Regions from separate parts of the Caballeronia sp. LZ008 genome, predicted to be linked through region 1. Evidence: riboswitches for the same ligand, from Rfam matches in the RefSeq annotation. Region 1 holds a riboswitch; each other region holds the start of a gene.
What was found. A riboswitch is a leader RNA that binds a small molecule or an ion and turns the genes downstream of it on or off. The one in region 1 is predicted to bind cobalamin.
Positions count from the first base shown of each region.

Region 2: another riboswitch for cobalamin. It lies ahead of cobW (cobalamin biosynthesis protein CobW); the one in region 1 lies ahead of QCE49_RS02900 (TonB-dependent receptor domain-containing protein).
Region 3: another riboswitch for cobalamin. It lies ahead of cobG (precorrin-3B synthase); the one in region 1 lies ahead of QCE49_RS02900 (TonB-dependent receptor domain-containing protein).
Region 4: another riboswitch for cobalamin. It lies ahead of QCE49_RS30045 (CbtB-domain containing protein); the one in region 1 lies ahead of QCE49_RS02900 (TonB-dependent receptor domain-containing protein).

Region 1 covers NZ_JARUXK010000001.1:612,031-617,378, reverse strand. Annotated here, with positions in the region: gene QCE49_RS02905 (FecCD family ABC transporter permease) at 1-192, opposite strand, end outside; gene QCE49_RS02900 (TonB-dependent receptor domain-containing protein) at 189-2,069, opposite strand; cobalamin riboswitch at 2,150-2,447, opposite strand; gene QCE49_RS02895 (ATPase) at 2,716-3,084, shown strand; gene QCE49_RS02890 (cell division protein ZapA) at 3,081-3,395, shown strand; RNA gene ssrS (6S RNA) at 3,501-3,682, shown strand; gene QCE49_RS02880 (EVE domain-containing protein) at 3,762-4,220, shown strand; gene QCE49_RS02875 (SIMPL domain-containing protein) at 4,290-5,018, shown strand; gene lgt (prolipoprotein diacylglyceryl transferase) at 5,071-5,348, opposite strand, start outside.
Region 2 covers NZ_JARUXK010000004.1:1,080,554-1,085,901, reverse strand. Annotated here, with positions in the region: gene cobO (cob(I)yrinic acid a,c-diamide adenosyltransferase) at 1-443, opposite strand, end outside; gene QCE49_RS30020 (cobalamin biosynthesis protein) at 693-1,118, opposite strand; cobalamin riboswitch at 1,166-1,423, shown strand; gene cobW (cobalamin biosynthesis protein CobW) at 1,544-2,629, shown strand; gene cobN (cobaltochelatase subunit CobN) at 2,635-5,348, shown strand, end outside.
Region 3 covers NZ_JARUXK010000004.1:1,069,799-1,075,146, reverse strand. Annotated here, with positions in the region: gene cobJ (precorrin-3B C(17)-methyltransferase) at 1-112, opposite strand, end outside; gene QCE49_RS29980 (precorrin-2 C(20)-methyltransferase) at 100-828, opposite strand; gene QCE49_RS29975 (precorrin-8X methylmutase) at 825-1,451, opposite strand; gene cobG (precorrin-3B synthase) at 1,444-2,712, opposite strand; cobalamin riboswitch at 2,776-2,965, opposite strand; gene cbiE (precorrin-6y C5,15-methyltransferase (decarboxylating) subunit CbiE) at 3,042-4,253, shown strand; gene QCE49_RS29960 (cobalt-precorrin-5B (C(1))-methyltransferase) at 4,260-5,348, shown strand, end outside.
Region 4 covers NZ_JARUXK010000004.1:1,087,033-1,092,380, forward strand. Annotated here, with positions in the region: gene QCE49_RS30030 (cobyrinate a,c-diamide synthase) at 1-331, shown strand, start outside; gene QCE49_RS30035 (DUF1289 domain-containing protein) at 328-573, shown strand; gene QCE49_RS30040 (CbtA family protein) at 608-1,390, opposite strand; gene QCE49_RS30045 (CbtB-domain containing protein) at 1,400-1,633, opposite strand; cobalamin riboswitch at 1,665-1,815, opposite strand; gene QCE49_RS30050 (histidine phosphatase family protein) at 1,838-2,404, shown strand; gene QCE49_RS30055 (DUF1428 domain-containing protein) at 2,464-2,835, shown strand; gene QCE49_RS30060 (antibiotic biosynthesis monooxygenase) at 2,886-3,200, shown strand; gene QCE49_RS30065 (hypothetical protein) at 3,309-3,632, opposite strand; gene lhpI (bifunctional Delta(1)-pyrroline-2-carboxylate/Delta(1)-piperideine-2-carboxylate reductase) at 3,761-4,702, opposite strand; gene ppk2 (polyphosphate kinase 2) at 4,934-5,348, shown strand, end outside.

The DNA.
Region 1 (5,348 bases):
GTCATCGGCGATATCGGGCGTCGCCGAGTGCGCGTGAAAGAGCGCGCCGATCGCACGCGATACGGGCAACGCGACGCTGCCAATCGCGAGCGACGCGACCAGCACGACGAGCGTCGCTGCGCCGAGCGCGATCCAGATCGCGGTGGCGCGGCTCGCGTTCATCGCGCGCGGACGTTCAGCCACCCGGCTCACGACGGATGCCAGCCCAACGTGATGTACGCGCCGCGTCGTGGCGTGTTGTACGAGTACGCAAGTTCATAGTCCTTGTCGAACAGGTTGTCGATGCGCGCCGTGACGTACCACGACTTCGAGATGTCGTAGCGCGCCGACAGATTCACGATGCCGTAGCCCGCGAGCGTCGAATCGTAATCGCTGCGTTGACCGCTCACGATCCATTCGCCACCGACGCGCCACGGCCCGATCGTGCGATGCGCCGTCAGCGTCGCGAAATGCCGCGCGCGCCGCGTCAAATCCTCGTGATTCGTTTCGTCGACGGGATTCTGGAACGTGACGCCCGCGCGCACATCCGTTGCGCCGACGTGCCCCGCCCACGATCCCTCGATGCCCTGCACCTTCGCGCGCCCGACGTTCTGCGCGACATAGTAGAAGCCGCCGTCGGACACGTAATCGATCAAATTCGAATAGCGCGTCTGAAAAAGCGTCACGCGCACCACGCCGAGCGCATTCGATGCGTACTGCAACGCCGCCTCGACCGAATGACTCCGCTCCGGCTGAATCGACGGATTGCCGCTCAGCGGATAGTAGAGATCGTCGAAGCTCGGCGCGCGAAACGAGGCCGAATAGCTCGCGCTCGCCTTCCAGTGCGCGTCGAAGTCATACGCGTAGCCCAGATAGTAGCTGTTCGCGCCGCCGAAATCGGAATACTGATCGCGGCGCAGATTCGCCTGCAACTCGTTCGCGCCGATGTGCCCCACGTAACCCGCGAACATCGAATTCACATGACGGTCGGGCGCGCTGAACTGATCGGAATCGAGCGTCTGATCGAGATGCTCGTAGCCGAAGAGCAGCTTGTGCGCGTCGCTGATCCGCACGTCGTTCTGCCACGTATATTGCCGGTTCTCCGAATCGAAACGGCTCGTATAGACGCCGTTCTGCTCGATGTTCGCGCGGTCCTGCCCCTGCGCGATCGTGAAGTGCGCCGTCCAGTTATCCGTGACGCGGCCGTTCGCGAACACCGACGCCGAGCGCACGCGATCGTGCGTTTCGTTGATATCGGTCGGCTGGCCATAGGCATCGTCGAAACTGTTGATGCCGTTCGATTGCAGGAAGCGCACGCCCACGTCCCACTTGTCGCTGAACTTGTGACGCAGCGTCGCCGCGACGCTCTCGTTCAGATAGCCGTTCGCGTTCGGATTGGCGCCGGGCGCGATTCCCGGATCGATCGACGAGAAGCCGTCGGTTTTCTCGCGCGAGACGTTCACGCTGAAGGTCGTGCGGCCGTCCTTGTCGAGCGCGCCGCTCACGCCCGCCGATTGCCGCTGCGTGTGATAGCTGCCGTACTCGGCCTCGAAGTCGAAGCGCGGCGGATGCGCCTCGCCTTCCTTCGTGAAGATCTGCACGACGCCGCCAATCGCATTCGATCCATAGAGCGCCGACACGTTGCCGTTCACGACCTCGACGCGCCCGATCTGGTCGAGCATCAATTGCGATAGCTGTGCCGCGCCGAGCGACGCCGATTCGACGCGCACGCCGTCGATCAGCACGAGCGATTGCGACGACGCCGCACCGCGTATGAAAAGCCCCGAGTTCGAGCCCGGTCCGCCGTTGCGCGTGATCTGCACGCCGGGCGCGAGCGCGACGAGTCCGAGCGCGTCGCTTGCGTTTGCATCGGCGATGTCCTGCTCGTCAAAAAGCGATGTCTGCGGAATCGATTCGGCAAGCGGCTGCGGCGCGCGCGTCGATGTGACGACGACGGGCGCAAGCGTTTGCGTGCCGTCTTCCGTCTGGGCCGCCTGTGCAGCGCCGGCGAACGGCAAGGCGCCGATGGCCGCAACGAGCGCGCCATGACGGGAGAGACCGCTTCTGAGCGCGGCCAGTGGCAATACCATGTGTGAAGTGTTCCGTTTCGCGTGAGCGCAACCCCGCTCCCCGCGAGGACGATGCGCGACGAACGCACCGCGCCATGCGCGCCGATGCGTCGGACTCCGGCCGGTATCCGGGCTGGCGATCAATCGTCTCGCCTTCCCGCGCATGGCGCGCAGTGGCATCGACACGTTTCTTGCAGTCGCGCGCGTGCGACGAATTTCGACACGCTCGCGCGGCAAAAACGCGCATGAGACGACTTGCAACTTGCGTTGCGGTCGCTTACCGTTGCGGGGGCAGCACAGGTTGGCTCGTCGTCGATTGCGGCGACTTCGCTCCCTGTTTCCCGTTTGACTGCATCCACGAGATCGGCGGATGCGAGCACCAAAAGTGCGGCAAGTGTAGGAGCGCGGTTCGGGGCCGTCAAGAAAACCGCGCGGGCAGACTGGCGCGGCGCATGACGAATCGAACGAGAAGCGAAAGAGAAGCGGCCGGCCTGTCATCACGAGCGTTGCGGGGCGCTCGCGTTTTCTGCACACGAATGCATCGCGACATGCGCTTGATTCGAAGGATTAAGCGCTAGATCGCGTGTTGTTACGTCTCGAAACGAGACATTTATCGGAAGCTCCGTTGAACCGCGCTAAAATGCGAGGTCTTTAGAGGACGCAGCACATGCTCAACGAACTCGAATCACTGTCAGGAAACATCGGCCGGCTGATCCAGATCAGCGAGCGCCACAAGCAGGCGCATCAAGCGCTGCAGGAACAACTCGAACAGCTGCGCGCCGACTATGCGAACGTGCAGGCCGAGCTCGCGCAAGTGCGCGAAGAGCGCGATACGCTGCAGTCCGAACGCGATTCGCTGTCCGCGAAAATCGACGACGCGCAAATCCGCCTGAACGCGATTCTCGAAAAGCTGCCGCGCGGCAAGTCCGCGCAACATGCCGAGTCCGACAATCAACTCGATCTCCTCGAAGCCGATTCCCGGGAAGCACATGAAACGGAATTGCACGGCGAGCATCATCAGGGAGAGAAGGCATGACGACCACGCAGATCGAAGTATCCATTCTCGGGCAGCCGTATCGTCTCGCGTGCTCGCCGGAAACCGAAGGCGCATTGCGTGAAGCCGTCGCGCGCGTCGACGCCGAAATGAACAAAGTGCGCAATGCAAGCAGCGTGCGCGGCACGGATCGCATCGCGGTGATGGCGGCGCTTTCGCTGGCGTCGGAATTGCTTAAGCTGCAGGACAGCGTGCGTCACGGCGAGGCCTTCCCCGCCGAAGAAATCCGCCGCACGATGCATTCGATGAACGAGCAATTGGGCGCGGTCATTGCGCAACACGAAGCGCAATAAGGCAGATGCGCGTCGAGTCAATCAGCGCGCAATGTCAATCGAAAAAAGAAACTGCCGAAGTAGCGTGAAGAGGCTGCAGAAGGCAAACGATTGGTGTAGAGTGACGTTTCCCTGCCTGGTACGCCAAGGTCATATATTCCTTGAACCAATGCTACATTGGCACGGTTGCGGAACCTTGCAGCACGGGCGCGCGCGTCGCTAGTCCGATGTACCCGAAGTGTTGCTTACCGCGACCAATCTTGAACCCAGGTTCAGGATGCCGGCCTAGCGGCTGTGGCGGGGACCTCATTCAAGAAACGGCATCGGTTTTTCCGATGCCGTTTTCGTTTGTCCCTGCCGTTCGCTCTTCGATTCATGCACACGACCATGCGCTACTGGCTGATGAAGTCCGAACCGGACGAAGCGAGCATCGATCATCTCGCGCAGGCGCCGAAAAAAACCTTGCCGTGGACGGGCGTACGCAACTATCAGGCGCGCAACTTCATGCGCGATCAGATGCAGATCGGCGACGGCGTGCTCTTCTATCATTCGAGCTGCCCGGAGCCGGGCATCGCGGGCATCGCGAAAGTGTGCTCGACGGCATATCCGGATCCCACGCAATTCGATCCGAAGAGCGATTACTACGATCCGAAATCGACGCAGGAAACGCCGCGCTGGATGCTCGTCGACGTGAAGTTCGTGAAGAAGACGCCGCTCATATCGCTCGCCGCGTTGCGCGAACATCCAGAGCTTGCCGACATGCAAGTGCTCGCGCGCGGCAACCGGCTCTCGATCACGCCCGTGACCGAAGCGCAATGGCGATTTATTACCGAGCACCTCGTCTAACAAGGAACTTACGACTTCACGACTGCGACTAAATCCCGTCGCACGTACGCGATGTCACGGAGTCCTTCGATGCTCAATAAGAAAACCGCCGCCGCCTTCGCCCTGCTCGCGATGTCCGGTGCCGCGCTTACGTTGTCTCAAACCGCCGCTGCGCAGACGGTGATGACGCAGCCACAGCCCTCGGGCGTGCTCTCGCTCTCCGCACAAGCGAGCGCGCAAGTGCCGCAGGATGTCGTCAACATCACGCTCTTCTACGAACAGGAAGCGGCCGATCCGTCGTCGCTCACCAGCACGCTCAATCAGCGCGCCGAGGCCGCGTTACGCGAAGCCAAGGGTGTCGACGGCGTGACCGCGAAGAGCGGCTCGTTCACCGTCTATCCGTCGACGGATCGCGACGGCAAGATTTCCGCGTGGCGCGGGCGCACGGAAGTCGTGCTCGAATCGCATGACTTCGCGGCGGCATCGAAGCTCGCGGGCAAGATGAGTTCGTCGATGCAAGTGGGTAGCGTCGCGTTCTCGCTGTCGCCCGAAGCGCAGCGCGCGGCCGAGCAAAAGCTCGTCTCGCAAGCCATCGATTCGTTCCGCAAGCAGGCGCAAAGCGCCGCGCAAGGCTTCGGCTACAGCAATTTCACGATTCGGGAAGTGAATGTCGGACGGAGCGGCGCGCAGCCGCGTCCCGTCATGATGATGCAATCGCGCGCGATGAGCGCCGATGCGAAGATGGCCCCGATCGCGATGGAAGCCGGCACGACCACGGTGACCGTCGACGTTTCCGGCTCCGTACAAATGGGACGCTAAACGCCGTTCACGGTGTTCACGCGGGGCGGCGTTCGACCGCCCCGCTCTTTCCTCAAGCCTTTGCGGATTCGGGCGGCAGGCGCAGATTGCGCTTGTAGGCCCACACCATCATTACCACGCCGGCGACGATCATCGGCAGCGAAAGCCATTGGCCCATCGAGAGATTGAGCGCGAGCAAGCCGAGATAATCGTCCGGCTCACGCGCGAATTCCACGGTGAAGCGCGCGAGTCCATAACCGATCAGGAACAGCGCCGAAATCGCGCCGACCGGACGCTGCTTGCGCGAGAACGTCCAGATCACGATAAACAACACGAGCCCTTCCAGCGCGA
Region 2 (5,348 bases), on a different contig from region 1:
TCGAGCACTTCATCGAGCGGCAGATACTCGTACTTGAGCACGGTGTTGAGTTCGTCGAGCACGACCATCTGATATTCGCCGCTCTCGATCATGCGGCGCGCTTCGTTCCAGCCCTTGCGCGCGGTGGCCATGTCGGCTTCGCGATTCTGCGTGTTCCAGGTGTAGCCATCTCCCATGGTGACGAAATCGCAATGCGCGATTGCGCCGAGGAAATCGCGTTCCGATGTATGCAGCGCGCCCTTGATGAACTGCACGACGCCGAGCTTCATGCCGTGTCCGAGCACGCGCACCGCCATGCCGAACGCGGCCGTTGTCTTGCCCTTGCCGTTGCCGGTATTCACGATCAAAAGGCCTTTCTCGTGATCGGCGGCGGCCTGCTTTTTCTCGTGGCCTTCCTTGCGGCGCTGGGTCATGCGCAGATGCGATTCGGTATCGGTTTTCACGGGAGCTCCAGAGAAACACGGCCGTATCGTACAACAGGCGGCGGCTTAATTCTGCGCTAACAGACGGCAGGCATCATGCAATCAACGTAATCACCGACTCTAGGAGCAAGCAAATGGACGCGCTCTATCTCTATCTGGAACTCGTCGCGCTTGGCGTTCTCGTCTGGCTTTGCCGCGACAAGTTCAAACCGGTCGTGGCGAAGCCGCTCGCCGAAACGCCGCGTCCGCGCACGACCGCAAGACCGGTATTCATGTTCCGTTCGCGCGGGGCGCATGCATCGCTGCGATCGCGACGGTTACGCCACAATCGATCGTCTTTGGCACGATGAGCGTTCGCGCGTTGCCCGCGAGCAGCGCGCAAGGCTCGCATACGCCATCGACGTTCATATGCGCCATTGCATGATGCGATATCGCCGTGCGCGGCGCTTGCGCGATTTCATCGGCGCCGTAGAAGCGCAATGTCAGACGATGACGCTCGCAGAACGCGAGCAGTCCCGCCTCGTGCCGTTTCGCGTCGATGCTCGCGATGATGGCGATGTCGCCGAACGCAAGCGTGCCCAAAGCGCCGCGCACGGCGTGCTCGATTGCGTCGGCGCTCGCGCCCCGCCTGCAGCCGATCCCCACGGCAAGACGCGTGACAGGGGGCTGATTCATGTGAGCGATGACGGATTCCATGTGCGCCGACCTTACCACCTTTCTTGACGCTCGCGCCCGCCGGGCCTAGACTTTCACGCAGTTTTGGTGCTCGCGCGCGGATTCTCTCGTGCGCAGTTAAACGGGAAGCAGGGCGCGTTCCTTTCGATTCGTCGAACGCACGTCAACCTGCGCTGCCCCCGCAACGGTAAGCGATTCACCGCGCACGGCATTTTCATCGCGTGTACGGGAAGCCGGCTTCGAAGCCACTGCGCGTGAGAAACGCGCGGGAAGGCGAAGCGGCGTCGTCGTCAGCCCGGATACCGGCCAGACTTTGAGCGGGGCTTGCTGTCGCGGGGATGCGGCGCGGCCCATGATCCATAAAAGCGTGCGTTTCCCTTTCATCCAGCCGCGTTGCCAGGCATCGCGCGACATGAAGCGCATGCAACCGAAGCCACGGAGCGACGATGCAAACCCGCAAGATTCCCGTCACGGTCGTGACCGGCTTTCTCGGCAGCGGCAAGACCACACTGATGCGGCATATCCTCTCCAATGCGCAAGGCCAGCGCATCGCGGTGATCGTCAACGAGTTCGGCGAGCTCGGCATCGACGGGGAGATTTTGAAAGGTTGCGGCATCGGTTGCGACGATGAAGCCGGCTCCAAAGACCGCAATCTGTACGAGCTCGCGAACGGTTGTCTCTGCTGCACCGTGCAGGAAGAGTTCTATCCGGTCATGGAACAACTCGTCGAGCGGCGCGAGAGCATCGATCACGTGCTGATCGAAACGTCCGGTCTCGCTTTGCCGAAGCCGCTCGTGCAGGCGTTCAACTGGCCGTCGATCAAGAACGCATTCACCGTCGATGCCGTCGTGACCGTGGTCGACGGACCCGCTGCCGCGAGCGGTCAGTTCGCGGCGAATCCCGTCGCCGTCGATGCGCAACGCAAGGCCGATCCCAATCTCGATCACGAATCGCCGCTGCATGAACTGTTCGAGGACCAGCTTTCGTCTGCCGATCTCGTCATCGTCAACAAGACCGATCTCATGGATGATGAAGCGCTGCGAAAGGTCGAAGCGCTCGTGCGGCCCGAGATTCCGCCCGAAGTGAAGATCGTGCCCGCGCAGATGGGCAGGCTCGATGTGCATACATTGCTCGGTCTCGAATCGGCATCGGAAGAGACGATTCATTTGCGGCACGATCATCACGGTTCGCCCGATGAAGCAGGCCACGCCGATCATCATCATGACGAGTTCGATTCGGTCGTCGTGCATGGCAACGTCGAATCGCGCGAGCAGGCGCTGGCCGCGCTGCATGCGCTCGTCGAGCAGCACACGATCTATCGCGTGAAGGGTTTCGCTGCGTTGCCGGGCGCGGCGATGCGGCTCGTCGTGCAAGGCGTCGGACGACGCTTCGACAGTTATTTCGACCGCCGCTGGGAAGCGGGCGAAGCGAAGACCCAAAGCCGCTTCGTGCTGATCGGCGAAGACCTCGAACGCGCGACGCTGCAACGCGCGTTCGACGCCGCGCTCGCGAGCGCGCCCGTGCAGGCGTAACCGCGATGCATCTGCTCCGCACGACGCCGGGAGGCTTCGTCGACGACGCGCAGGGCGTCATGCGTATCGATCAGACGAGCGCGCCGATCGTCGTGCTCAGCTCCGCCGATACGACGCTCGCGTTGCTCGCGAGCGCGTTTCCGCGTCTCGAGCCCGGCTTTCCCGACGTGCGGCTCGCGAATCAATCGTTTCTGCGTCAGCCCGCATCGGTCGATTTCTATGTCGACGATGTATTGCGTCACGCGAAGGTCGTGATCGTCGATCATCTCGGCGGCGAATCGTACTGGCCGTACGGCATCGAGCGGCTCGTCGCGCTCGCGAAAGAGCGCAAGCAGATGCTCGCGATGTTTTCGGGCGATCTCACCGAGGACCCGAATCTTATCGGCAAGAGCACGGCCGATGCAGCGTTTTGCCGCGAGCTGTCGCGCTATCTGCGCGAAGGCGGCGCGCGCAATGCCGAGGAGTTTCTACGCGCGATCGCGCATCGCGCGTTCGGCTTCGGGCGCGAGCCGCAGCCGCCGAGTCCGCTGCCCGCCGTCGCGATCTATCATCCCGAGCGCGATATCGCGGGCATCGACGACTGGCAGGCGCGCTGGACCGAAGGCGCGAGCGTCGCCGCGATTCTGTTTTACCGCGCGCATTTGCAATCGGGCAATACGGCCGTGTTCGATGCGCTCATCGAAGCGCTCGAAAAAGAAGGCATGAATCCGTTGCCGATCGCGATTTCGTCGCTCAAGGAAAGCGTGAGCCGCGAAGTGGTCGAGCGTTTGTGCGCGCAGCATCGCGCATCGCTCGTATTGAACACGACGGCTTTTGCGGCGAGCGTGATCGGCGAGGACGAAGTTTTCGAAGTGGCGGGTGAGGCGCCCGTGCTGCAAGTCATCCTGAGCGGCGGCAATCGCGATGACTGGCAGAAGGACAATCACGGCCTGAATTCGCGCGACGTCGCCATGCATGTCGCGCTTCCCGAAGTCGATGGCCGCATCATCACGCGCGCCGTGAGTTTCAAGGGGCTCGCATATCACTGCAAGCATACGCAGGTGGATGTCGTGCGCTATCAGGCCGACGCGGAGCGCGTGCGCTTCGTCGCCGAACTGAGCCGGCGGTGGACCAAGCTGCGTCATACGCCGAACGCGCAGAAGCGCATCGCGCTCGTGCTGGCGAACTACCCGGCGAGCGAAGGGCGCATCGGCAATGGCGTGGGACTCGATACGCCTGCATCCGCGATCAACATTCTGTCGATGCTCGCGCGAGAAGGCTATCGCGTCGGCACGATGCCGGCGAACGGCGATGCGCTCATCGCCGCGTTGACGGAAGGCGTGACCAACGATCCCGTCGTCCGCGATATGCGCCCTGCGTTGCAGAGTCTTTCGCTCGATGACTATCTCGACGCGTATCGCACGCTGCCCGCCGATGCGCGCGCCGCGCTCGAAAAAACCTGGGGCGCACCCGAAGACGACCCGACGATCAGACGCGGCCGTTTCATGATCGCGGGCTATCGCTGCGGGGAAGTGTTCATCGGCATTCAGCCCTCGCGTTCGCGGCAGCGCAACGATTACGCGAGCTATCACGATGCCGAACTCGTGCCGCCGCATTCCTATCTCGCGTTCTACTTCTGGCTGCGTCTGCGCTTTCAGGCGGATGCGCTCGTGCATGTCGGCAAGCACGGCAATCTCGAATGGCTGCCGGGAAAGAGCGTCGCGTTGTCGTCATCGTGCTGGCCGGATGCGATTCTCGGACCGATGCCGCATCTCTATCCGTTCATCGTCAACGATCCGGGCGAAGGCAGTCAGGCGAAGCGCCGCGCGCAGGCCGTGATCATCGATCATCTGATGCCGCCGCTCACGCGCGCCGAGAACTATGGGCCATTGCAGGATCTCGAGCGTCAGGTCGACGAATACTACGAAGCGTTGATGGTCGATGTGCGCCGCGCGAAGCTGCTGCGCAAGACGATTCTCGCGAACATCGTCGAGAACCGGCTGCACGAGGAACTCGGGCTGGATGCGCCACGCGATACCGTGGGTGAAGACGCGTTGCTCACGCGCGCCGATGCCTATCTCTGCGAACTGAAGGAAGCGCAGATTCGCGACGGCCTGCATGTATTCGGTGTCTCGCCGCAAGGCGTGCAACGACGCGACACGCTGCTCGCGCTCGGCCGCTTTCCGATCGGCGACGGCCAGGGCGCGAACGCGAGCCTGATCGTCGCGATCGCACGGGATCTGCAATTGCCCGATATCTTCGATCCGCTCGATGCGGATTGGGCCGCGCCGTGGACCGGCCCGCGTCCGCAAGCACTTGCCGATGTGAGCGAAGCGCCGTGGCGTCATCAAGGCGATACGCGCGAGCGCCTCGAATCGTTAGCGATGCAACTATTGTCCGATGCTGACGCAGCCGCGCCCGGACCGCGTGCATCGCTCGTGCTCGAACGTCTGCGTGGCGATGTGCTCGCGCGGCTCGATGCGTGCGGCCCGCAAGAGCTGACGCAACTGAAGCGAGGTCTCGAAGGCCGTTTCGTGCCGCCGGGTCCGAGCGGCTCGCCTTCGCGCGGCAGACCGGACGTGCTGCCCACCGGCCGCAACTTCTATTCCGTCGATACGCGCGCATTGCCGACGCAAGCCGCATGGTCGCTCGGCGTAAAGTCGGCGAACGCATTGGTCGAACGCCATGTGCAGGATCACGGCGATTTTCCGCGGGCAATCGGCTTGTCGGTGTGGGGCAC
Region 3 (5,348 bases), on a different contig from region 1:
GTCCATGCACGCGCGATTGCGGAAAGCGCGCCTGAATGCGACGCGCGGTATCGAGCGCGCCCGCGCCGAGCACGACGATCGCCATCGGCATGGAAGCCTTCATGCGCGCCATTTTTTCCCCGGCACGACGAGCAGCGAGAAATACGGCGATGCCATCGGATCGACTTCATCGAGCGGCACGATGCGCTGGTTGGCCATCGTCGCGCGCTCGACATACAACGCGCGATCGTCGAGGCCGAGTTCGCCCAGCACGCGCCGCACTTTCTCGAAGTTGCGGCCGAGCTTCATGATGACGGCCGCATCGGCTGCTTCGAGACGGCGCTTCAGATCGTCTTCAGGCAGCACGCCCGACAGCACCGACAGACTCTGATTGCGATACACGAGCGGCACGCCGAGCACGGCCACGCCGCCGAGCATCGAGCACACGCCCGGCACGACCTCTGCATCGAAGCGTGCTGCGAGACGATCGTGCAGATACATGTATGAGCCGTAGAAAAACGGATCGCCCTCGCAGATCACGGCGACATCGCGTCCGGATTCGAGATGACCGGATATCGTGAGCGCGGCTTCGTCGTAGAACGCGCTGATGATCGTCTCGTAGCAGAGCGGCGGTTCGAGCGCTTCGGTCGTCACCGGATAGACGAGCGGCAGGCGCATCTGCGTATCGTCGAGATGCGATTCGATGATGCCGAACGCATTACCCTTCTTGCCCTTTGCGACGAAATACGCGACCACCGGCGCGGCCTTCAAAAGCCGCAGCGCCTTCACGGTGATCAGCTCCGGATCGCCCGGACCGACGCCTAATCCAAAGAGACGTCCACGCATCATTCGGCCTCCGAAGCAAGTGCGTTCACTGCGGCCGCTGCCATCGCGCTGCCTCCGCGCCGGCCGAGCAGCGCGACGAAGGGCACGCCGCGGCTATCGGCGGCGAGCATCGCTTTCGATTCCGCCGCGCCGATGAAACCGACCGGAAAGCCGAGAATGAGCGCGGGCTTCGGCGCGCCGGCATCGATCATGTCGAGCAGATGGAAGAGCGCGGTCGGCGCGTTGCCTATCGCGACGATCGCGCCTTCGAGTTGCGCACGCCATAGTTCGAGCGCGGCGGCCGAGCGCGTGTTGCGCATCGCGCGGGCGCGCTCGGGAATCGAGGGATCGCTCAAGGTGCAGATCACGCGGTTGTCGGCGGGCAAGCGCGCGCGCGTGATGCCCTCGGCGACCATGCGCGCATCGCACAGGATCGGCGCGCCTGCTGCAAGCGCCTTTCTTCCGATGCTGCCCGCGCCGGGCGAGAAGCGCAGATCGCTCACGATATCCACCATGCCGCACGCATGGATCAGCCGCACGGCGAGCTTCTCCAGATCGGCGGGAATGGCGGCGAGGTCGGCTTCGGCGCGGATCGTCGCAAAGGACTGACGATAAATCTCCGCGCCGTCGCGGATGTAGTCAAGCATCGGCATGGCTCCGGGCGAGCCGTTCGGCCGCCTCTTCGATGGTCAGATTGCGCGCGACGGCTCGTGCGTCGCGATGTAAGTCGTATCGTCCGGGCGCGACTGCGTAGAGCGTGACCGGAACCGGATGCGCCGCCGCGCACGAACGCTCGCAGCCGCTCAGATGCACCTGCGTCCCGTCATCCGAAGGCAGGAGCGCGGCGAGCCGGTGAGCATCGGCTTTGGTGTCGGCACGGCTCTTTGCGCAGCCTTCCGAACCCGCGCACGCGATGAGGCGCGCGAGCGGTTCGTGCGCGCCCGTTGCGAGGCCGAGCGCGTGCAGCCCTTGCAGCACATCATGCGCTGAATGCGCCGCGAGGCCGGGAATCAGCACGCTTTGCCACGGCGTCATCGTCAGGCGGCTTGCGCCGTGTGCGTCGGCGAGATTGGCGAGCGCTTCGAGCGTCGTCGCATCGAGACGGCCCAGCGGCGTTTGCGCACCCGCGTACCACGTCGCGCGATGCGGCTCCTCGTGCGCGCCGAGACGCAGCGATGCATCGGCGGGTGCGCGTGTCCATGTCGCGATATCGGCGTCGAAACGCAAGGCGTCGAGAAAGCGCGCAACGCCGATACGCGCAAGCAGATCGCGCATGCGATGTTCTTCAGGCGTCGCCAGCGCGAGAAAGCTGCGCAACACGTTCAGGACGAACATCACGAGATCGTCGCGCGAGATCGCGCCGAGCGCCGGATCGCGCATCGTTCCGGCGAGGCCGAATGCGAAGCGCGCGCCATCGTCGATGGCGGAAAGCCAAAGATCGTGCGGATGATCGAGCATCGCGAGGCGCTCGCCGGCGTCGAGCTGGAGCGCGAATTTCGGCGACAGCGCATGCAACGACGCATCGGCCTGCATCGCATCGACGATCCGCGCGGCGAGCGCGCGCGTGCCGTCGTCCGCGAGCGGGCTCAGCATTACGTTGCGGATGTCGTCTGCGCCCGCCGTCGACGGGCCGAGGCCCGCGTCGAGGGCGATGTCGACGAGCGCGGCGTGGGCATCGTCGCGAATGCCGCGCAGTTGCAGATTCGCGCGATTGGTCACTTCGATCACGCCCGAGCCGCACTCGCGAGCCGCGCGCGCGACGGCCCGCGCCGCCCGCGTGCTCAACACGCCGCCCGCGAGACGCAGACGCGCAAGGCCGCCATCGCGCGCGGGCACGATGCGCATCAGGCCCGGGCATGCGGAAGCACGCGGCGTTGCGTTGAGCGATGAGCGGTCGAAAGAATTCAAAAGCGTGACCCGTTGGGCTTCGCGCGTGATGAGCGAACCGGTACACCCCGCCCGGTCGGCGTCGCGCGAATGCGTTGGGTCGGCAGGTCTCTTGGCTGGCAGGTCGACATTCGCGCCGGCCTTCCCGGTAAAAACCAGTGGCAGTGGAGCGCGGACTCGCTGCGTACAATTGCGGGGGCAGCCACAGTTTCGCTGTGTTCCCTTTTAAGCCCTCGGTCTCACGACCCCGGGCGCCGACGGACCTGTATTATGCCCGCTTTTATCGACCCTCCGAGCGCTTCCGGCATGTATCCGGGAACGCGATCGGAATCGCAGCAAGGAGACCGCGCATGTCGAACTGGCTGACCGTGGTGGGCATCGGCGAAGACGGCTGGCACGGACTTTCCCGCGCCGCGCGTCGCGCGCTTCTCGACGCCCAGTCGATTCACGGCGGCGAACGTCATCTCGCGTTGCTGCCGTATCGCATCGCCGCGCGCCGCATGCCGTGGCCGAAACCCTTTTCGCTCGATGCCGTGCTCGCCGAACGCGGCGACGGCAAAACGCGCATCTGCGTGCTCGCGAGCGGCGATCCGATGTGCTTCGGCGTCGGCGCGACGCTCGCGCGCGAAGTCGCCAACGGCGAAATGCGCGTCATTCCCGCGCCGTCGTCGCTGTCGCTCGCGGCGGCGCGCCTGTGCTGGGCGCTCCAAGACGCCGTCTGCGTATCGCTCGTCGGGCGGCCGGCGGCGTCGCTGCTCGCGAATCTGCATCGCGGCGTGCGCCTCATCGTGCTGAGCGCGGACGGCACGACGCCCGCCGCCGTCGCCACGCTTCTGACCGCGCATGGTTTCGGCGCGAGCCGCATGACCGTCTTCGAGCATCTCGGCGGCAGCGACGAACGCCGCATCGACGAGCGTGCCGACGACTGGCGCGAGCCCGTCGTTGCCGCGCTCAATCTCATCGCGATCGAGTGCCGGACGCACGCCGGCCACGCCGGGCCGCCGCTCACGCCCGGTCTCGCCGACGACGCCTACCGCCACGACGGCCAGTTGACGAAGCGCGACGTGCGCGCCGTGACGCTCGCGCGCCTCGCGCCGCAGCCCGGCGAACTGCTGTGGGACGTCGGCGCGGGCTGCGGCTCGATCGGCATCGAATGGATGCGCGCGCATGGCGCGTGTCGGGCGATCGCGATCGAAGCGAACGAGAGCCGTCAGCGTCTCATCGAATACAACCGCGATGCGCTCGGCGTGCCCGCGCTGCAACTCGTCAGAGGCGAAGCGCCCGCCGCGCTCGACGGCCTTCCCGCGCCGGACGCGGTGTTCATCGGCGGTGGATTGACGGTGCCGGGCCTGCTCGATGCGTGCTGGGCGCGTCTGCGTCAGGGGGGGCGGCTCGTCGCCAATGCGGTGACGCTGCAAAGCGAGGCGGCGCTCGTCGAATGGCGCGCGCGCCACGGCGGCGAGCTGACGCGCATCGGCGTCGCGCAGGCGGAACCGCTCGGCAGCTTCGACACGTGGCGTCAGGCGCTGCCGATCACCGTCCTGCACGCGAGCAAACCGTGATGCGTCATGCGTGAAGAGACGCCGGAGAAAGCCGCGCCGCTGCGCAGCGGCTACACGACAGGAAGCTGCGCGACCGCGACGAGTCTCGCGGCCGCGCGCCTCTTGCTGCTCGGTGAGACGAGCGAGCGCGCGGAGATCGTCCTGCCGAAGGGCCAGCGCGTGACGATGATGCTTTCGTTCTGCCGCCGTTTACCCGATGAAAGCGCCGCCGCCGAAGCCGGCGTCATCAAGGATGCGGGCGACGATCCCGACGTCACGCACGGTGCGCTCGTGTTCGCGCGCGTGCGACTGTCGGAGGAACCGGGCGTGCGTTTTCATGCGGGCGCGGGCGTCGGCACGGTGACGCGCGCGGGCCTCGCGCTCGCCGTCGGCGAACCGGCGATCAATCCGATGCCGCGCAAGATGATGACCGAGCATCTCGACGCGCTCGCAAAAAGCGTCGGCTATCGCGGCGGTTTCGACGTGACCATCGGCGTGGAGAACGGCGAAGCGCTCGCGCAGAAGACGATGAATCCGCGCCTCGGCATCGTCGGCGGATTGTCGATACTCGGCACGACCGGCATCGTCAGACCGTTTTCGTGCTCGGCGTACATCGCGTCGATTCATCAGGGCATCGATGTGGCGCGGGCGAACGGGTATCGGCATATCGCCGCGTGCACCGGCAACCAGAGCGAGGACGCGATGCGCGCGCGCTACGGCCTGCCCGACATCGCATTGATCGAAATGGGCGATTTCGTGGGCGCGGTGCTCAAGCATTTGCGCCGCGCGAGCGTCGACAAGCTGAGCCTGTGCGGCGGCTTCGGCAAGCTGTCCAAGCTCGCGGCGGGGCATATGGATCTGCACAGCCGCAGTTCGAGCATCGACTTGCCGCTGCTCGCCGTCTGGGCCGCCGATGCGGGCGCGAACGCCGAACTGCTGGCGTCGATGCGCGCGGCCAACACGAGTCAGGAAGCGCTCAAGCTCGCACGCGCCGAAGGCATCGCGCTCGGCGATATCGTCTGCCGACGCGCGCGCGATGTCGCGCTCGACGCGCTGCCGCCGGGCATCGAAGTCGAGACCTTCGCGATCGACCGGCAGGGCAATATCGTCGGGAGC
Region 4 (5,348 bases), on a different contig from region 1:
GCTGTATCTGCTCGACACGCTGACCGACATCGAAGGCACGCGGCATGCGATGCTCGGCATCCTTCCCGGCGACGCGGCGATGCAACGCAAGCTGTCGCGCCTCGCGATGCAGCGCATCGACACGACGCATGGCGCGATGACGGGTCACACATTCCACTACTCGACGCTCGACACGCCGATGCAGCCGGCACTCAAGGCCGCTCATGCCACGACCGGCACCGAAGGCGAAGCGCTCTATCGGCATGGTTCGGTGTCGGCCACTTACATGCACGCTTACTGGCCGTCGAATCCGGCCGCGGCCGCTGCGCTCTTTCGCGGCGAATCACTATGACAACGACGCAAGACGATCTCCCTTTCACCATCGAACGCGCGAAAGCGCAGGAACCCATCGGCTCGCCATGCACCGATGTCTGCAAGCTCGATCAGGAAACGGGCCTGTGCCTCGGGTGCTTCCGAAGCCGCGAGGAAATCAAGACCTTCAGATCGATGGACGATGCCGCGAAGCTCGATCTGTTCGATGAATTGCTCAAGCGTCGTGCGGCGAAAGAGCAAACGAAAAGCCCGCGTTCCTGACGAAGCGCGGGCTTCATGAGCGACGCCGAACCGATTACGCCGCAGCCATTCTTCTCACCGCCGGCCGCTCGAGTTCACGCGCTGCGAGCGCACCGAACACGAGACCGAGCGTCGTCCATAACAGCGCCTGCATGCCGATAGCGGCCACGCGGAAATTCCACAGCAGCGAAGCGGAGAAATCCGCGGGCACTTCATCGACGGACGGCAGCGCGACCTGCGCCGCCACGATCACGACGATATACGCAGCCGCCGCGATGAGCGTCGCGTTCCACCCGCCATGCCGCGCCACCATGCGCCGCTGCAAGCGCACGGCGAAGACGGCAGCCGCGATGGAAATCGCCACCATGCCGAAGAAAAGCGCCGTGCGCGGCCCGATGGTCTCGGCATTGCCGACAGCGGGCGGATTGGGCGGGTACTTGAGGAACGGCACGATGGCGACGCTCACGAAGCCGAACAGCGCGAGCAATGCCGACGTGCCGCGCGCGCGCAACGCGCCGAGCCGTCCATAAGCAAACGCGAACACGAGCGAGAAGAGACCGCCGAGCGCGGTGCCGAACACGGCGACGCCGGTCAGAAGGCCGAGGCCCGCTTGCGTATCGCGAGACACGAGCGCTTCGTCGCCGTGATCGTGCGAATGCGCTTGCGTGGCAGCCGCATCGGCATGACCGTGCTCATGTTCGTGTTCATGCTCGTGCTGTTCCTCGAACGCGATGGCGCGTGCCACCGACGGTTCACCGAACGCACGCGCGAAGCCGAAGCCGATCAGGCCCGCGACCAGTCCCGCGATCATGCCGCGTATCAGCAAAGTGCGAATCATGATGCTTCCTCAGTGGCACGGAAAGCCGAGCAAATGCCGGCCGTCATGCACGAATTCGTGGACGTACGTGCCCGAGAAAATCGACGTCGCGCCCTGTTCGGCGCCGACGAAATAGATTGCGATCAGCAGAATGAGGCCGATGAAGACGGCCCACGGCAACACTTCACGCACCGGAATGGGCACGGGTGCATCGAGTGACGGGGAAACCGGAGCGGAAAAGACCGGCGCGTTGGAAGCATTCATGGTGGTTCTCCAGGGAAAAGCGCGTCCCGATTGACGAAGAGCATGCAGCGGGGTCTGACTCGCGGCGCCGCGCTTTCGCGTTGACGTACCGCACACAGTGGCGCGACCGTGCCGGGTTTGCACCGGCTTCCTCGCACTGCAAGCTTGCCATTCTATGATGATCCGCTGCAAAGTAAAACGATTCCGATTCGACCGCCACCTGCCTTGGAACTCATTCTTCTCTGTCACGCCGCCACGCGCGCGATGAAAACCGGGCACTTTCCCACCGGCGACGAACCTCCCGAGCGCGATGCGCGCGCGCAGCTCGCGTCATTGCACGCCTTGCCCGACACGCGCGTGATTGCGAGTCCCGCGCGCGTCGCGCGTGAAACGGCGGCGTGGATCGCGGATGCATTCGAGATCGTTCCCGCGTTCGACGACATCGACTATGGCCGCTGGCGCGGGCATTCGATACGCGAAACGGGCGAGCGCGAACCGGAACATGTCGCTGCATGGCTCGCGGGTCCCGATGCGCGTTCGCACGGCGGCGAAAGCGTCGCCATGCTCGCTGCGCGCGTCGCCGAGGGCTTCGCTTCGATCGACCGGCTCGACGCGGGGCGCTGCATCGTCGTCACGCATGCGATCGTCGTGAAAGCGGCGCTCGCGCATGCGCTTCGCCTGCCGCTCGCATCGATCTATGGGATGAACTTCGCGCCGCTCTCGTCCACGGTGCTGGAACGCGCCTCGCCCGCCGATACGTGGACCGCCCTGAACTTCGCTCCATACGAATAGCTCAAAGCAGACAGCGCATCGCGTGCGCGGTGCGCGTTCGACTCAACCAGGAGACTCAGATGGCGCACTACGTGGATGGATTCGTCGTACCTGTACCGATCGACAAGGTCGACGCTTATCGCCGCATGGCCGAAGCCGCCGGCAAGATCTGGCTGGAATACGGCGCACTGGAGTTCGTGGAAACCATCGCCGACGACGTGAAGCCCGGCAAGCTCACATCGTTTCCACAGAGCGTGCAGATGAAGGAAGGCGAGACCGTCGCGTTCTCGTATATCGTCTACGAATCGCGCGAGCAGCGCGATAGCGTCAACGCCAAAGTGATGGAAGACCCGCGCCTCAAAACGATGATGGAATCCGGCGAGACGCCGTTCGATCCTCAACGCATGTTCTTCGGCGGCTTCACGACCATCGTCGAACTCGGGCGCGACTGATCGTTCTTATCCGCTCAATCGAGTCACTACTTCGAAGGAACCGCATCGACATGTATATCGCCATGAACCGCTTCAAGATCGTGCCCGGCGCCGAAGCCGACTTCGAACGTCTGTGGACGAGCCGCGATACGCATCTGAAGGATGTGCCCGGGTTCGTCGAGTTTCATCTGCTCAAAGGGCCGGTGAAAGACGATCACGTTCTGTATTCGAGCCATACGATATGGGCGAATCAGGCAGCCTTCGAAGACTGGACGCGTTCGGACGCGTTTCGCGCCGCGCATCGCAATGCCGGCGGCGAGACGCGCCAGCTTTATCTCGGTCATCCGGAATTCGAGGGCTTCGAAGTCATTCAGACCGTCAAATAGAGCGGTCAAGGCGCAACCGAACGTTCGCGCACTTTTCAGCGAGCACGCGCGTTTTACACACGTGTGAAAAAACGCGCTTCGCCGAAGCTGTCTTTTCAGACGTGTTTTCTAGGCCTTTGCGCCGCGCGCCATGCGCTGCAGCGTCGATGAATCGATCGCCGCCGCGCAGATTCGCACCGCTTCCTTCAGCGTGCGCGGACGCCCCGCACCGAATTGCGATTCCAGCATCGCGACGGCGCGCAGACGCTCGTCATTGCCGAGTTTCTCGCCCGTCGCAAGCTCAAGAACCGAGATGAAATAAGCCGCAGGCGGCGCCGCGCTCGCATGCGGAGTCGTCTGGCGTTCCCCGTCCGCCGCGCCACCCGCGCCCTCACGTCCGTCGTCGCGCGCCGGAATCCACGGGTGCCACTTGCTGTCGTATCGACTTTTCATGGGTTAGTTCGCTGGCTCGATTGCTGTGGCGCACCTTGGCGCCGTTTGTCATGTGACGCTTATGGCGTCTCTGTCATTAAAGAGACCTACAGCAAGTACCGTTCCAAGCTGGCGTTCCCTTGCACGGCCTAGCGCGCCGCGATGCTTTCCTCCGACAAAACCGCACGCGCGACGCGACATGCCGCAAGATCCCAAGCCGCGCAGCCGACCGATTTGAACATCACCGGTTGCAATGCATCAACGGCTTTGGACGGCGCCGCGAGCGCGAGCGCCAATGCGTGCACATCGTTCCATTCGACGCCCGCGAGAATGAAATCGCCTGCTTCGTGACGCGCGCCCGCAGGGTCGTCGACGTAAAGCGCGCTTGCATGCACGGTCGCGGCGGCGATCTCGGCGGCATCGGCGGTGAATGCGCCCACGCCGATCACGAGGCGGCCCGCGCGCGCGGGCAGCGTATAGACCGGCGTCTTGCTCGTGGTCGCGGCGATGACGACATCGATCGAATCGGGAATCGTGGTCTCGTCGAGCGCGGCAAGCTGCTTCGAAAGCGATGCATGCGCCGCACAGAACTCGCGCGCGCGCCCGGGACGCGAGCCTTGCACGACGATGCGCGCATCGGGATAAATAGCGGCGAGCGCCTCGACGTGATACGCAGCCTGCTTGCCCGTACCGATGACGAGCACCTCGCGCGGCGCGGCATCGTGAAGCGCGCGGATCGCGAGCATCGATACCGCCGCCGTGCGCCGGCCCGTCACCGTCGGGCCATCGAGCATGAATTGCGGCACGCCCGTCATGGCATCGTAGGCGGTCACCTGACCGTGGATCGTCGGCAGGCCGAGCGCGCCGTTGCCCGCGCAAACGTTCACGAGCTTGTGCATCGCGAGATCGGCGGCGCTCGCGGGCATCGACAACATCACGCCGCCTTCGATCGGCACCACCATGCGCTCTGGACTCACGATGCGTCCCGCCGCGTAATCGAGCATCGTCGCGGCGAGGGTGTCGACGAGCCGATCATACGGCACGAGGCGCGCGGTTTGAGCTTCGTCGAAACTATGGATCGTTGCGGTCATCGCGTTCGCTCGCTTGATATGGGGAAGATGAAATCGAACTTCAAAATGCCATCGAAGTGCCGGAACATTCTAACGGCGCGCGACGCCGCGTCATAAAGCAGCGAATCGCTCGCTAGAATGAACGAATCAGCCGCTGTCATGTGACTGCCATCGAATGTCGTCACAATCGGCCGTCCCGCGCCGCGACCGTCATCGCGACGGCGGCAGCCCAAGAACGCCACGGAGCCCCTCATGAACACGACGGAAAAGCAGCGCCGTTTCCACGCCGACATCATCGACAGCTACGACGAAGAGTTCGAGATGGAGATCGACGATCGCTTCCTGGACGGCGAATCGACTTTCTCCGATGAAGAGCGTCAGTTACGCAAGACCTATTTTCGCGAGCTGTTTCGCTTGCAAGGCGAACTCGTGAAGCTGCAGGACTGGGTCGTGCACGAGGGGCATCGGCTCGTGGTGCTGTTCGAGGGACGCGATGCGGCGGGCAAAGGCGGCGCGATCAAGCGCATCACGCAACGGCTGAATCCGCGCGTGTGCCGCGTGGCCGCCCTGCCCGCGCCGAACAATCGCGAGCGCACGCAATGGTATTTCCAGCGCTACGTGTCGCATTTGCCGGCGGCGGGCGAGATCGTGCTGTTCGATCGAAGCT